Regions from separate parts of the Microbacterium sp. SORGH_AS_0969 genome, predicted to be linked through region 2. Evidence: predicted binding sites of a transcription regulator. Region 2 holds the regulator's gene; the other holds the start of a gene.

Region 1 (5,816 bases), 1.2 Mb from region 2:
ATGTCGTGCAGCTCACGCAGCGCCCGCGGCAGACGCAGCAGCACGACGCGCGCGTTCTCGAGGAGGGCGGCATCCCGGGCGTGCGAGGTGAACGATCCGGTGAGCTGCGTCGTCTCGGCGTTCGCCGCGAGGGCCTGTTCGCCGGTGAGCTCGTCCTGATGTACCCGGATGCCGCGCGCTCCGGCAGCGGCCGAGGCCAGGGTGAGTGCCCCGTAGGCGTCGCCGATCACGACGAGCTGTCCGTCCGCGAGACCCGCACGGGCCTCGGCGGACTCGTCGAGGATCAGCCGGTCGGCCGCGTCCACGGCGAGCAGGTCGGGTGCCTCGAGATCGGGCCAGCGGCGGAGGGCATCGAGTGAGAACGGCACTCGGACACGGTACCCGGCGCGCGACCTCGCCGACGGTGGGCCGGGCCGGTTGCGAGACGTCAGGACCGGCGGTTCGCGGCGGCCGCGGCGGCGGCCAGGTCGGCGAGTACCGGCGGCACATCGTCCTGCGGGACGACCGCCTGGATGAGCGTCAGCCCCTCCGATCGCCGCGCCGCGGCGAGTGCGTCGCTGAGAGCCCCGACGGTGTCGACGCGCACACCGACGTTCGTACCGGCGGGATCCATCGCGCCGAGGAGCGCGGTCCAATCCCACGTCGCGATGTCGTTGTACTCCTCGTGCAGGCCGTGGATCACGCGCTCGACCGTGTAGCCGCCATTGTCGACCACGACGATGACCGCCGGCACGCCGTGGCGCACGAGCGTACCGAGCTCGGCGCTCGTGAGCTGGGCGGCGCCGTCGCCGATCAGCAGCACCGGGCGCCGCTCGGGTCGGGCGAGCGCGGCACCGAGGATCGCCGGCAGCGTGAAACCGATCGCGGCCCACAGCGGCTGACCACCGAACACGACGCCGTGGGGCAGGCGTTCTCCGGCCATGCCGTAGAACGACGTGCCCTGGTCGGCGAGCACGGTGTCGCCGTCGCGGAGGAAGGCGGCCACCTCGTGCCACAGCGCCGACTGCGACAGCGCGTCACCCGCTTCGGCGGCCGGTCGCGGAGCGACGGGCGGGGCTCCCGCATCGACCGCGAAGCGACCGGGGAGCGCGGCGAGTTCGTCGGCGACGGCGTCGAGGGCGTCCCGCATCGCGAGCGGGCGGAAGTCGTCGTCGCCGATGCGCGCGTGCTCGCCGCGGATCTCGATCGTGCGCGCCGGGTCGATGTGCTGCGAGAAGAACCCGCTCGTCAGATCGGTGAACTGCACGCCCGCCATGACGAGCACGTCGGCTTCTTCGATGCCCGCGCGGACGGCGGGAGCACTCGCCGCACCGAGGTAGGGACCGAGATACCCGGATGCCGACTCGTCGACGACGCGGCGGCCCCACAGCAACGAGGCGTGCGGCACTCCGCTCTCGAGGACGCGGTGCAGGTGGTCTTCGGCGTCGAGGCGCGCGACGAGGATGTCGGCGAGGACGGCGGCGGAGTCGGCCACGGCCAGTCGAGCGGCGACCGCATCGCGGAACCGGGTGAGCACCGCGGGGTCGGTGACGGTGTCGGGGGAGGGGAGCGGCTCGGACGGAGGGTCGACGGGCGTCTCGCCGATGTCAGCGGGGATCAGCAGATATCCCGGTAGGCGCCGATGGCGCACCTCGGTGACGAGGCGGTCGATCTGGGCCGTGGCATCCGTCGCGGTGAGCGCTTCTTGAGCGGCGGTGACCTCGGCGGTCATGCGGGCGAAGTGGCCGAAGTCGCCGTCGCCGAGGGAGTGGTGGCTCGCCCGCCCCGCTGCCTGCACCGCGGTGGTGGGAGCGCCGACGACGTGCAGGACGGGGACATGCTCGGCGTAACTGCCGGCGACCGCACTGATGGCCGAGAGCTCGCCGACGCCGAAGGTCGTGCTGAGGGCGCCGAGGCCGTGGAGGCGCGCATAGCCGTCGGCGGCGTAGCCCGCGCCGAGCTCGTTCGCGCACCCGACCCATTCGATGAGCGGATGGCGCTCGACGTGATCGAGGAAGGCGAGCGTGAAATCACCGGGAACGCCGAAGAAGTGCCGTACTCCCGATTCGGCCAGTCGATCGAGGAGGTAGTCGGCCACGGTATAGGTCGTCATGGCCGATGCTCCCGGTTTACCGCGTGCCGAAGTGGAAGGGCAGCGCCAACGATGCCGAGACCAGGATGATGCCGAGGGCGAAGAACAGCGCGGGGGCCGCGAGCGAGAACGAGAGGCCGGTGAGCAGCATGCCCCCGACGAACAGGATGAGCGAGACGATGAACATGAGGATCCCTTCGGTCGCTCCAGGCTACCGTGCCGGGTCGGCGGGTCGTGCCTCGGGCTCGACCGCGTCGCGGGACGGTTTCTCGCCGAGCGCGGCGTGCGCCCAGAGCGTGCTCCCCGCCACGGCCGCCGGCATGATCGCGACCGCGCCGAGCGGGACGAGGAAGCAGATCTGGGTCGCGACGCCGAACCCGAGGGCCTTCGCGCGGTGCTCGCGAAGGAGGGTGCGTCGCGCCCGGCGGTCGAGGCCACGGGCCGAGAGCGCGCGGGAGGTGAGTTCGTCGGCGAGGAGCCAGCCGGTCAGCAGGAGGCCGACGACACCCCCGAGCACCCCTCCGACGAGGGGGATGAGCCCGAGCAGCCACGCGAGAAGTGCGACCAGGATGCCACGGAGCACCAGCCGCGCGCTGTCGCCCACTCCCCGCCAGAAGCCGTACTCGACGTTCGGCACCGCGCCGAGGGCGGAGCGCTCGGTCGCGCGCCAGATCCGGTCGTAGATCGGCTCGCCGACCGTCAACGTCACGGCGGTGAACGAGACCGCGAAGAGGAACAGCACCGCACCGAACGACGCGACCCCGATTGCCACGCGGAGGGCGGCGGCCCAGAACGGTTCCCATCCGTCGGCGAACGGCGTCCAGTCGTCGACGAGGCTCGGAAGCCAGAAGCCCCACCCCACGAGCGCGGCGCCGAACGCCAGACCGACGACGGCACCCGGGATGAGCCCCAGTGCCATCGCGCCCGGCGTGCGTCGCCACTGGCCGAGACCACGGAGCAGGAGGCCGGCGCCGGCGAGGAAGTCGCGCATGGCGACGAGTCTGGCAGACGCCTCCGACACGGGTCGGATGCGCCGACGGTCGGGGTGGGCGGGTATCCGCGGCCCCGGCCTGGTCATGTCGGTGGCCGGTGCCAGGATGTGGGCATGCGGATCCGCACGACGTCGACCCAGCGCACCTACCGATACGTGCGGTTGTCGATCGTGGCGGCGACCCTCGTTCTGGCGCTGTCCGTGGGGCTCGAGGTCGCGAGTGCGGGTGTGCTTTCCTCGATCAGCGCCGCGTTCTACACGCCGGCGGGCGATCTCTTCGTGGGGAGCCTGTGCGCGATCGCGCTGGCGCTCCTCGTCCTCTCCGGGCGCAGCATCGAGCAGGGACTCCTCGACGTGGCGGCGGTGTTCGCTCTCGTCGTCGCGCTGGTGCCCACGCCGATCTCCGACGCTTCCTGCGAGGGCGCCGCGGTGTGCGTGCCGGGTGCGGCGGTCGCCGGAGTGATCAACAACGGCGTGTCGGTGGCATCCCTCTCCGTCGTCGTCCTGATCTTCGCCGCGGTCCTCGCTCGCACGCAGGGGTCCGCGGGGTGGGGGACTGTCGTGACGCTGGTCGGGATCGCGCTGATCGTCGTCGGATTCGTGTCGTGGGCTCTCGCCGACTTCCCGACGTTCCTCCGCGGTGCGCACAACGTCGCGGCCGTCGGGTTCTTCTCGGTGATCGGTGTGGTCGCCGCCGTGTCGGCGTGGCGGCCCCAACGCGCCGCGCGTCGCTTCCGGGTGCTGTACGCCGTGGTCGCGGTCGGCATCCTGGGGGTGCTGATCGCCCTGGTCGCGGTGCTGGTCGCCGGAAGAGCGGCGACGGCGACCGTGGGGGGTGTGCCGGCGATCTTCCTCGGGGAGTCTGTCGTGGTGGTCCTGTTCGCGGTGTTCTGGCTCGTGCAGACGGTCGAACTCTGGGACGCCACCGATCCCGCGCTGCGCGCGTGAGATTGCCGGGAATAACCTCGGAACCACGTCGTTGAAGTTGATACATGGCCGCTCAAGTCTCAAACTTGAGTGAGCTTGACTCATGTATCACAGGAGACATTCGTGCCCGAAGACTTCACCCCCGACGCCGGGGACAACGGTGCCCAGTCGTTCGACGAGTTCCTCGCCCGCTACCTCGCGGGGGAGCGCGCCCGCGCCGAACGGTCCATCGACCTCAGCAGGTTCCTGAGCGCCCGCACGCAAGAGGCGTTGCAGGCGGCGGGCCGGTACGCACTCGGTCGGGGCCAGCGCGAGCTCGACGCCCTTCACGTGCTCCACGTCCTCGTGGGGCAGTCGCCCGCGCGCGAGGCCGTGTCGCGCCTCGGCGCCGACCCGGTCGCGATCGCCCGCGCCGCCGAGAGCCGCCTCCCGGCGGCCGGTCCCGCTGCCGACGTCGACGGGGCCGTCGTCGCCGGTTCCGTCCAGCGCGCGCTGTTCCACGCCTTCCAGGTCGCGCGGGCCGCAGGATCCACCTACGTCGACCCCGACCACCTCTTCTTCGCGCTCGTGCTGGCGCAGGACGCGCCCGCCGGGCAGATCCTCGCGCAGGCCGGTGTCACGGCCGAGGCCCTGACCCAGGGCGTGCGCGAGACCGTCGTGGGCGGCGAGCCGAGTTCCGCGCCCGAGCAGACGGCATCCACGACCCCGTATCTCGACCGCTTCGGCACCGACCTGACCGCCCTCGCGACGGCGGGCGAGCTCGACCCGGTCATCGGCCGGTCCGACGAGATCGAGCAGACGATCGAGATCCTCAGCCGCCGGACGAAGAACAACCCGGTCCTGATCGGCGAGGCCGGCGTCGGAAAGACCGCGATCGTCGAGGGACTGGCTCGTGCGATCGTCGCCGATGAGGTTCCCGAACAGCTCCGCGGCACCCGCGTGGTCTCGATCGACCTCGCGGCGATGCTCGCGGGCGCACGTTATCGCGGCGACTTCGAGGAGCGCCTCACCCAGACGATGGAGGAGATCGCGGCATCCGAGAAGCTCGTCGTCTTCATCGACGAGGTGCACACCCTCGTCGGTGCGGGCGGCAGCGGCGACGGATCGATGGACGCGGGCAACATCCTCAAGCCGCGTCTCGCGCGCGGCGACGTGCGTCTCATCGGCGCGACCACGCTGCGTGAGTACCGCACGATCGAGAAGGACCCCGCTCTCGAGCGGCGTCTGCAGCCGGTGCGCGTGGGCGAGCCTTCGCTGACGGATGCCGTGGAGATCCTCCGCGGTCTGCGTTCGGCGTACGAGGAGCACCACGCCGTCACCTACACCGACGACGCGCTGCGCGCCGCCGTCGAGCTGAGCGACCGGTACCTTCCCGACCGCGTGCTCCCTGACAAGGCGATCGACCTCATCGACCAGGCCGGAGCGCGCCTGCGTCTGAAGCTCGGGGTCTCGGTCGACACCTCGTCGCTGTTGGAGCGGCTCGCCACTCTCGAGGCGGAGAAGAACGCCGCCGTCTCAGCCGAGCACTACGAGGAGGCCTCGCGCCTGCGCGACGAGATGGCCGCCGTGCAGGCCCGGCTCGACGACGCGACGCGTGGCCCCCGGGTCGCGGCCGTGGTGGACGAGCCCGAGATCGCCGCGGTGATCAGCCGGTCCACCGGCATCCCGGTCGCCCGACTGACGGCGACTGAACGCGGACGCCTTTCGCAGCTCGAGAACGAGTTGCACGCCCGGGTCATCGGGCAGGACGACGCCGTCACCGCGGTCGCCAAGGCCGTGCGCCGCAACCGCACGGGCATGGGAGACGAGAACCGTCCCGTCGGTTCG
Region 2 (5,816 bases):
GCTTCGTCACCCCGCGCGAGCGCCGCATGCTCACCGCGATCGAGAAGGCCACGCGCCAGCCGCTGACCGAGATGTCGCTGCCGAGCGTCGACGACGTCAACGCCACGCGCCTGACCCGCTTCGACGACGCGATCACCGCGGCCCTCGAAGACACGGCGGCGATCGCGACCTTCCGCGACGTCGTCGCGCACTACGTCGCGCACCACGACGTTCCCGAGGCCGACGTGGCCGCGGCCCTCGCCGTCGTGGCGCAGGGCGATACGCCGTTGCTGCTCGAGGAGGAGACGATCCAGCAGCCGCGATTCGATCGCGACCGCGCGGACCGCCCGGCCCGCGAGCCGCGCGAGGGCGGCGACCGGCGCAGCAGCGGCGGACGCTTCGCGACGTACCGCATCGCCGTGGGCCGTCGCCAGCGAGTCGAGCCGCGCCAGATCGTCGGCGCTCTCGCGAACGAGGGGGGCCTGCGCCGCAACGACTTCGGGGCGATCCAGATCCGCCAGGACTTCTCGCTCGTCGAGCTCCCCGCCGACCTCTCGCGCGACACGATCAACCGCCTCGCCGACACCCGCATCTCGGGCCAGCTGATCGACCTGCGGCTCGACCAGGGCGGACGCTCCGCGAAGCGCAGCGACCGGCCCCAGCGTCGGGATCGCGACCGCGACTGAGCCTCCGACCGGCCGCCGCGCCGGGTCTGCGGCATCCGTTCGACGCCCCCGCTGCCCTTCTGGGCGCGGGGGCGTCGGTGTCGTGCGCCGGCAATGACCTGACCGCTGAGGGCGTGTCCCACTTTGTGCAGTTCGAAGGCCCTGCGGCCGCACATAGTGGGACATCTGAGGGTGAGGCGGGGTCGTGGCTGTTGGGCGTGTCCCACTTTGTGCAGTTCGGAGGCCCTGCGGCTGCACATAGTGGGACATCTGAATGCGCAAGTTGCGCGCCGAAGTTGAGCCAATTCATATCAAGTCTCCTTGACGCCCGGAGAGGGCTGCGATAACCTTGAGTCATCGCGGCTCAACCCGCGAGAAGACTTCATCAGAACCACGAGCTCGGCACCGGCCGGGCTCACAAGCAAGGAGACACATATGCCACGTGCAGTGGGAATCGACCTCGGTACGACCAACTCCGTCGTGAGCGTCCTCGAGGGTGGCGAGCCCAAGGTCATCGCCAACGCCGAGGGTTTCCGCACGACCCCCTCGGTCGTCGCGTTCACGAAGGACGGCGAGGTGCTCGTCGGCGAGACCGCCAAGCGCCAGGCCGTGACCAACGTCGACCGCACCATCTCGAGCGTCAAGCGCCACATGGGCACGACCTGGACCTTCGATGTCGACGGCAAGAAGTGGACGCCGCAGGAGATCTCGGCCCGCATCCTGCAGAAGCTCAAGCGCGACGCCGAGGAGTACCTGGGCGACAGCGTGACGGATGCCGTCATCACGGTGCCCGCGTACTTCAACGACGCCGAGCGTCAGGCCACCAAGGAGGCCGGTGAGATCGCGGGCCTCAACGTCCTGCGCATCATCAACGAGCCCACCGCCGCGGCCCTCGCGTACGGCCTCGACAAGGGCAAGGAAGACGAGCTCATCCTCGTGTTCGACCTCGGTGGCGGAACGTTCGACGTGTCGCTGCTCGAGGTGGGCAAGGACGACGACTTCTCGACCATCCAGGTGCGCGCCACCGCCGGTGACAACCGCCTCGGTGGTGACGACTGGGACCAGCGTCTCGTCGAGTACCTCATCAAGCAGTTCAAGGACACCACCGGTGTCGACGTCTCGGGTGACAAGATCGCCCTCCAGCGTCTGAAGGAAGCGGCCGAGCAGGCCAAGAAGGAGCTCTCGTCGTCCACGTCGACGAGCATCAACCTGCCCTACCTGTCGCTGACCGACTCCGGCCCCGTGTCGCTGAGCGAGACGATCACGCGCGCCAAGTTCGAGGACCTCACCAAGGACCTCCTCGACCGCACCCGCAAGCCCTTCTCCGACGTCATCCGCGAGGCCGGCGTCAAGGTCGACGACATCGCCCACGTGGTGCTCGTCGGCGGCTCGACCCGCATGCCCGCGGTCGCCGAGCTCGTCAAGAAGGAGACCGGTAAGGACGCCAATAAGGGCGTGAACCCCGACGAGGTCGTGGCCGTGGGCGCAGCCCTGCAGGCCGGTGTCCTCAAGGGTGAGCGCAAGGACGTGCTGCTCATCGACGTCACCCCCCTGAGCCTCGGTATCGAGACCAAGGGCGGCATCATGACCAAGCTCATCGAGCGCAACACGGCCATCCCGACCAAGCGCAGCGAGACCTTCACCACCGCCGACGACAACCAGCCGTCGGTCGCGATCCAGGTCTTCCAGGGCGAGCGCGAGTTCACCCGCGACAACAAGCCGCTGGGCACCTTCGAGCTCACCGGTATCGCCCCGGCTCCCCGTGGCATCCCGCAGGTCGAGGTCACCTTCGACATCGACGCCAACGGCATCGTGCACGTGTCCGCGAAGGACAAGGGCACCGGCAAGGAGCAGTCGATGACGATCACGGGCGGCTCGTCGCTGCCCAAGGAAGACATCGAGCGCATGGTGCGCGAGGCCGAGGAGAACGCCGCGGAGGACAAGAAGCGCCGTGAGTCCGCCGAGACCCGCAACCAGGCCGAGACGCTCTCGTACTCGATCGAGAAGCTGATCAAGGAGAACGAGGACAAGCTCCCCGCCGAGGTCAAGACCGAGGTGCAGGGCGACGTCGACGCGCTCAAGACGGCTCTCGCCGGTGACGACGACGACGCGGTCAAGACCGCGTTCGACAAGCTGAACGCCAGCCAGGGCAAGCTCGGCGAGGCCATCTACGCCTCGTCGCAGGCTGCCGGCGAGCCCGCCGACCCGAACGTGGGTCAGCCGGGCAACGGCGAGACGCCGAACCCCGAGGAAGACGTCATCGACGCCGAGGTCGTCGACGACGAGAACCCCGACGAGAAGAAGTAAGCAGAGAACATGGCACACAAGGACGACGAACAGCCCACGGGCTCGGGCGCCGGTCCTGACGAGACGGGGCCGGAGGAGAACACCTCCGGCCCCGCGCCGTCGGGCGAGCAGTCCGAGACGCCGGAACCGGACGCCGAGGGCCTGACCATCGACGACATCCTCGGGGCCGAGCAGACGCCCGAGGCCGCCGCAGAGGGGGCGGGCTCCGACAAGGAGGCCTCCCTGCTGATCGACCTCAAGCGCCTGCAGGCCGAGTACGCCAACTACCGTCGGCGGACCGAGGAGCAGCGCGAGCGCGAGATCGAGCGCGCCAAGGGCGAGGCCGTGAAGGGCCTGCTGCCCGTCATGGACGACCTCGACCGCGCCGCCAAGCACGGCGATCTCGTCGAGGGCAGCCCGCTGGCCGCGATCGGCGAGAAGGTGCGCGCCGTGGCCGAGCGCCTCGGTGTGGTCTCGTACGGCGCCGTCGGCGAGGTGTTCGACCCGCAGCAGCACGAGGCGATCTTCCAGGCTCCGACCCCGGGTGCGACCGAGACGACGATCCTCGAGGTCGTCGAGGTCGGCTACCGCCTCGGCTCGGTCGAACTGCGACCGGCGAAGGTCGTCGTCGCCGTGCCGGCCTAAGAGGAGGACACATGGCGAGTCAGGACTGGTTCGACAAGGACTTCTACAAGGTCCTCGGTGTCGACAAGGGCGTGAGCGCGGCCGATCTGAAGAAGACCTACCGCAAGCTGGCGCGCCAGTACCACCCCGACTCGAACCCGGGCGACGCGAAAGCGGAGGCCAAGTTCAAGGAGATCAGCGAGGCCTACTCGGTGCTCAACGACCCCGAGCAGCGCGAGGAGTACGACCAGATCCGGGCCATGGGCTCGGGGGCGCGCTTCTCGGCTCCGGGGACGGGCGCCGGCGGCGGTTTCGACGACGTGTTCAGCCGTTTCGGTCAGCAGCGCGGGGGGACGGCGGGTGGACCCGCCGGCTTCGAGGACTTCTTCTCGATGTTCGACCAGGGCGGAGGGGGCTTCGGCTCCGGACGCTTCGGTCAGACGACGGGCGGGTACCGCGGCTTCGGCGGTCCTCAGCGCGGGGCCGACGTCACGGCGCGCACGACGATCGACTTCGTCACCGCGGCGAAGGGCGAGACCATCACCCTGCAGGGTGAGGACAACAAGCCCTTCAAGGTGAAGATCCCGGCCGGGGTCTCGGACGGGCAGAAGATCCGCCTGCGCGGTCGCGGCCGCCCCTCGCCCGATGGGGGAGAGAGCGGCGACATCGTCGTGACGGTCGCGGTGCGTCCGCACCCGGTGTTCACGCGTGACGGCCTCAACCTGCGGCTGACGGTCCCCGTGACCTTCACCGAGGCGGCTCTCGGCGCGACCATCGAGGTTCCCACCCTCGGCGGCGACCCGGTGCGGCTTCGTGTGGCCCCGGGCACTCCGTCGGGGCGCGTGCTGCGCGTCAAGGGGCGTGGTATCCAGACCTCCAAGGGCACCGGCGACCTGCTCGCCGAAGTCCAGGTCGCGGTCCCCGCGCACCTCGACGACGCCGCCCGCGAGGCCCTCGAGCGTTTCCACGAGCTCGAACCGAAAGAGAATCCCCGCGCCGACCTGATGGCCAAGGCGCGATAACACCACCACGCCGGGGCTCGGCATCCGGAATCACGGATGCCGGGACCCCGGCGAACGGCACGAGCGAGAGGAGAAGACGTGGCCGACCGAGAGATCGATGAGGATTCCCCCATCTTCGCCATCGCCGTCGCCGCCGAGCTGTCGAACATGCACCCGCAGACCCTGCGGCAGTACGACCGGCTCGGCCTCGTCGTTCCCGCGCGGACCCAGGGCGGGTCGCGCCGGTACTCGAGCCGGCACGTGCAGCAGCTGCGCGAGGTCGCGCGCCTGTCGAGCGAGGGCATGAGCCTCCCCGCGATCGCGCGCCTGCTGACGCTCGAGCAGCAGGTGCATGACCTGTCGCGCCGCGTGAGCGACCTCGAGCGGCAGCTCATCGCCGAACGCGAGTCGCGCCCGGGTGCGCGCGTGTTCGCCGCCGGAGCGACCGGCTCGGTCGTGACGCTGCGTCACGGTGCGCGCGTGCGGCGCGCGACCGACATCGTGCTGTGGCGTCCGCGCGACGCGCACGGCGACTGACGCCGCCTCCGCGCCGCGAGCACGCTCTGTGCGGCGCGAGGCCCCTGCGCGCCGCGAGGCCTCCGCGTGCGAGGCGAGGTCCCTGAGCTCGAAGTGAGGTCCCTGAGCTCGTCGAAGGGACCGGGATGCCGCGGTCGCCCGGTGGCTTCGACAAGCTCAGCCACCTCTGCCGGGCTGCCGCGGTAGCCGTTGCGTCGACGGGCTCAGCCACCTCTGCCGGGCTGTCGCGGTAGCCCGTGGCTTCGACGCGCTCAGCCACCCCTGCCGGGTCAGGCGGGATCGAGGCGCAGAACGGCGGAGGATTCGCCGAGCTTCAAGTCGTCGACGATGCGCACCGTCCGGGCGATGGCATCCACGTCGCCGATGACCGTGCCGAAACGCTCGCGGTCGGAGCAGACCGCGGTGACCGTGACGAAGTGCGAGCCCGTGTCCCACGTGTACGTCGCGAACGGCGGCGTCTTCGGGTCGGTCGGCAGCGGCATCGCGAGCTTCTCGCCGACGCCGAGGTAGGTGCTGCGGAACGACTCGGTGTCGTCGTACTCCATCGGCATCATCGCCCGCGCGGTGCGCAGTTGCGGCGTCGCCTCCTGCAGCTGCGCCATGACGACGAGCAGCTCCGGGTCGCTCTTCCAGACCCACACGAGCACGCGGCCGGCCGCTCGGCGCATGAGCAGGGGAGCGGCCTGGCTGAGGATCCACGCGAAAGCTCCGCCGCCGGGGCGGG

Evidence for each region. The regulator HspR, encoded in region 2, represses chaperone genes until heat shock. The targets are predictions, from matches to a motif close to AAGTTGAGTCNNNNNGACTCAACTT.
Region 1: the regulator HspR is predicted to act here: its motif matches at 4,073-4,097, upstream of QE388_RS12945 (ATP-dependent Clp protease ATP-binding subunit).

Annotation. Positions count from the first base shown of each region.
Region 1 is NZ_JAUTAG010000001.1:2,755,732-2,761,547, forward strand. Features, by position in the region: gene QE388_RS12920 (class I SAM-dependent methyltransferase) at 1-368, opposite strand, end outside; gene QE388_RS12925 (alpha-keto acid decarboxylase family protein) at 428-2,092, opposite strand; gene QE388_RS12930 (hypothetical protein) at 2,109-2,258, opposite strand; gene QE388_RS12935 (EI24 domain-containing protein) at 2,283-3,062, opposite strand; gene QE388_RS12940 (hypothetical protein) at 3,177-4,010, shown strand; gene QE388_RS12945 (ATP-dependent Clp protease ATP-binding subunit) at 4,113-5,816, shown strand, end outside.
Region 2 is NZ_JAUTAG010000001.1:1,521,388-1,527,203, forward strand. Features, by position in the region: gene QE388_RS07120 (DEAD/DEAH box helicase) at 1-665, shown strand, start outside; gene dnaK (molecular chaperone DnaK) at 1,080-2,951, shown strand; gene QE388_RS07130 (nucleotide exchange factor GrpE) at 2,961-3,575, shown strand; gene QE388_RS07135 (DnaJ C-terminal domain-containing protein) at 3,587-4,576, shown strand; gene QE388_RS07140 (heat shock protein transcriptional repressor HspR) at 4,655-5,092, shown strand; gene QE388_RS07145 (hypothetical protein) at 5,362-5,816, opposite strand, start outside.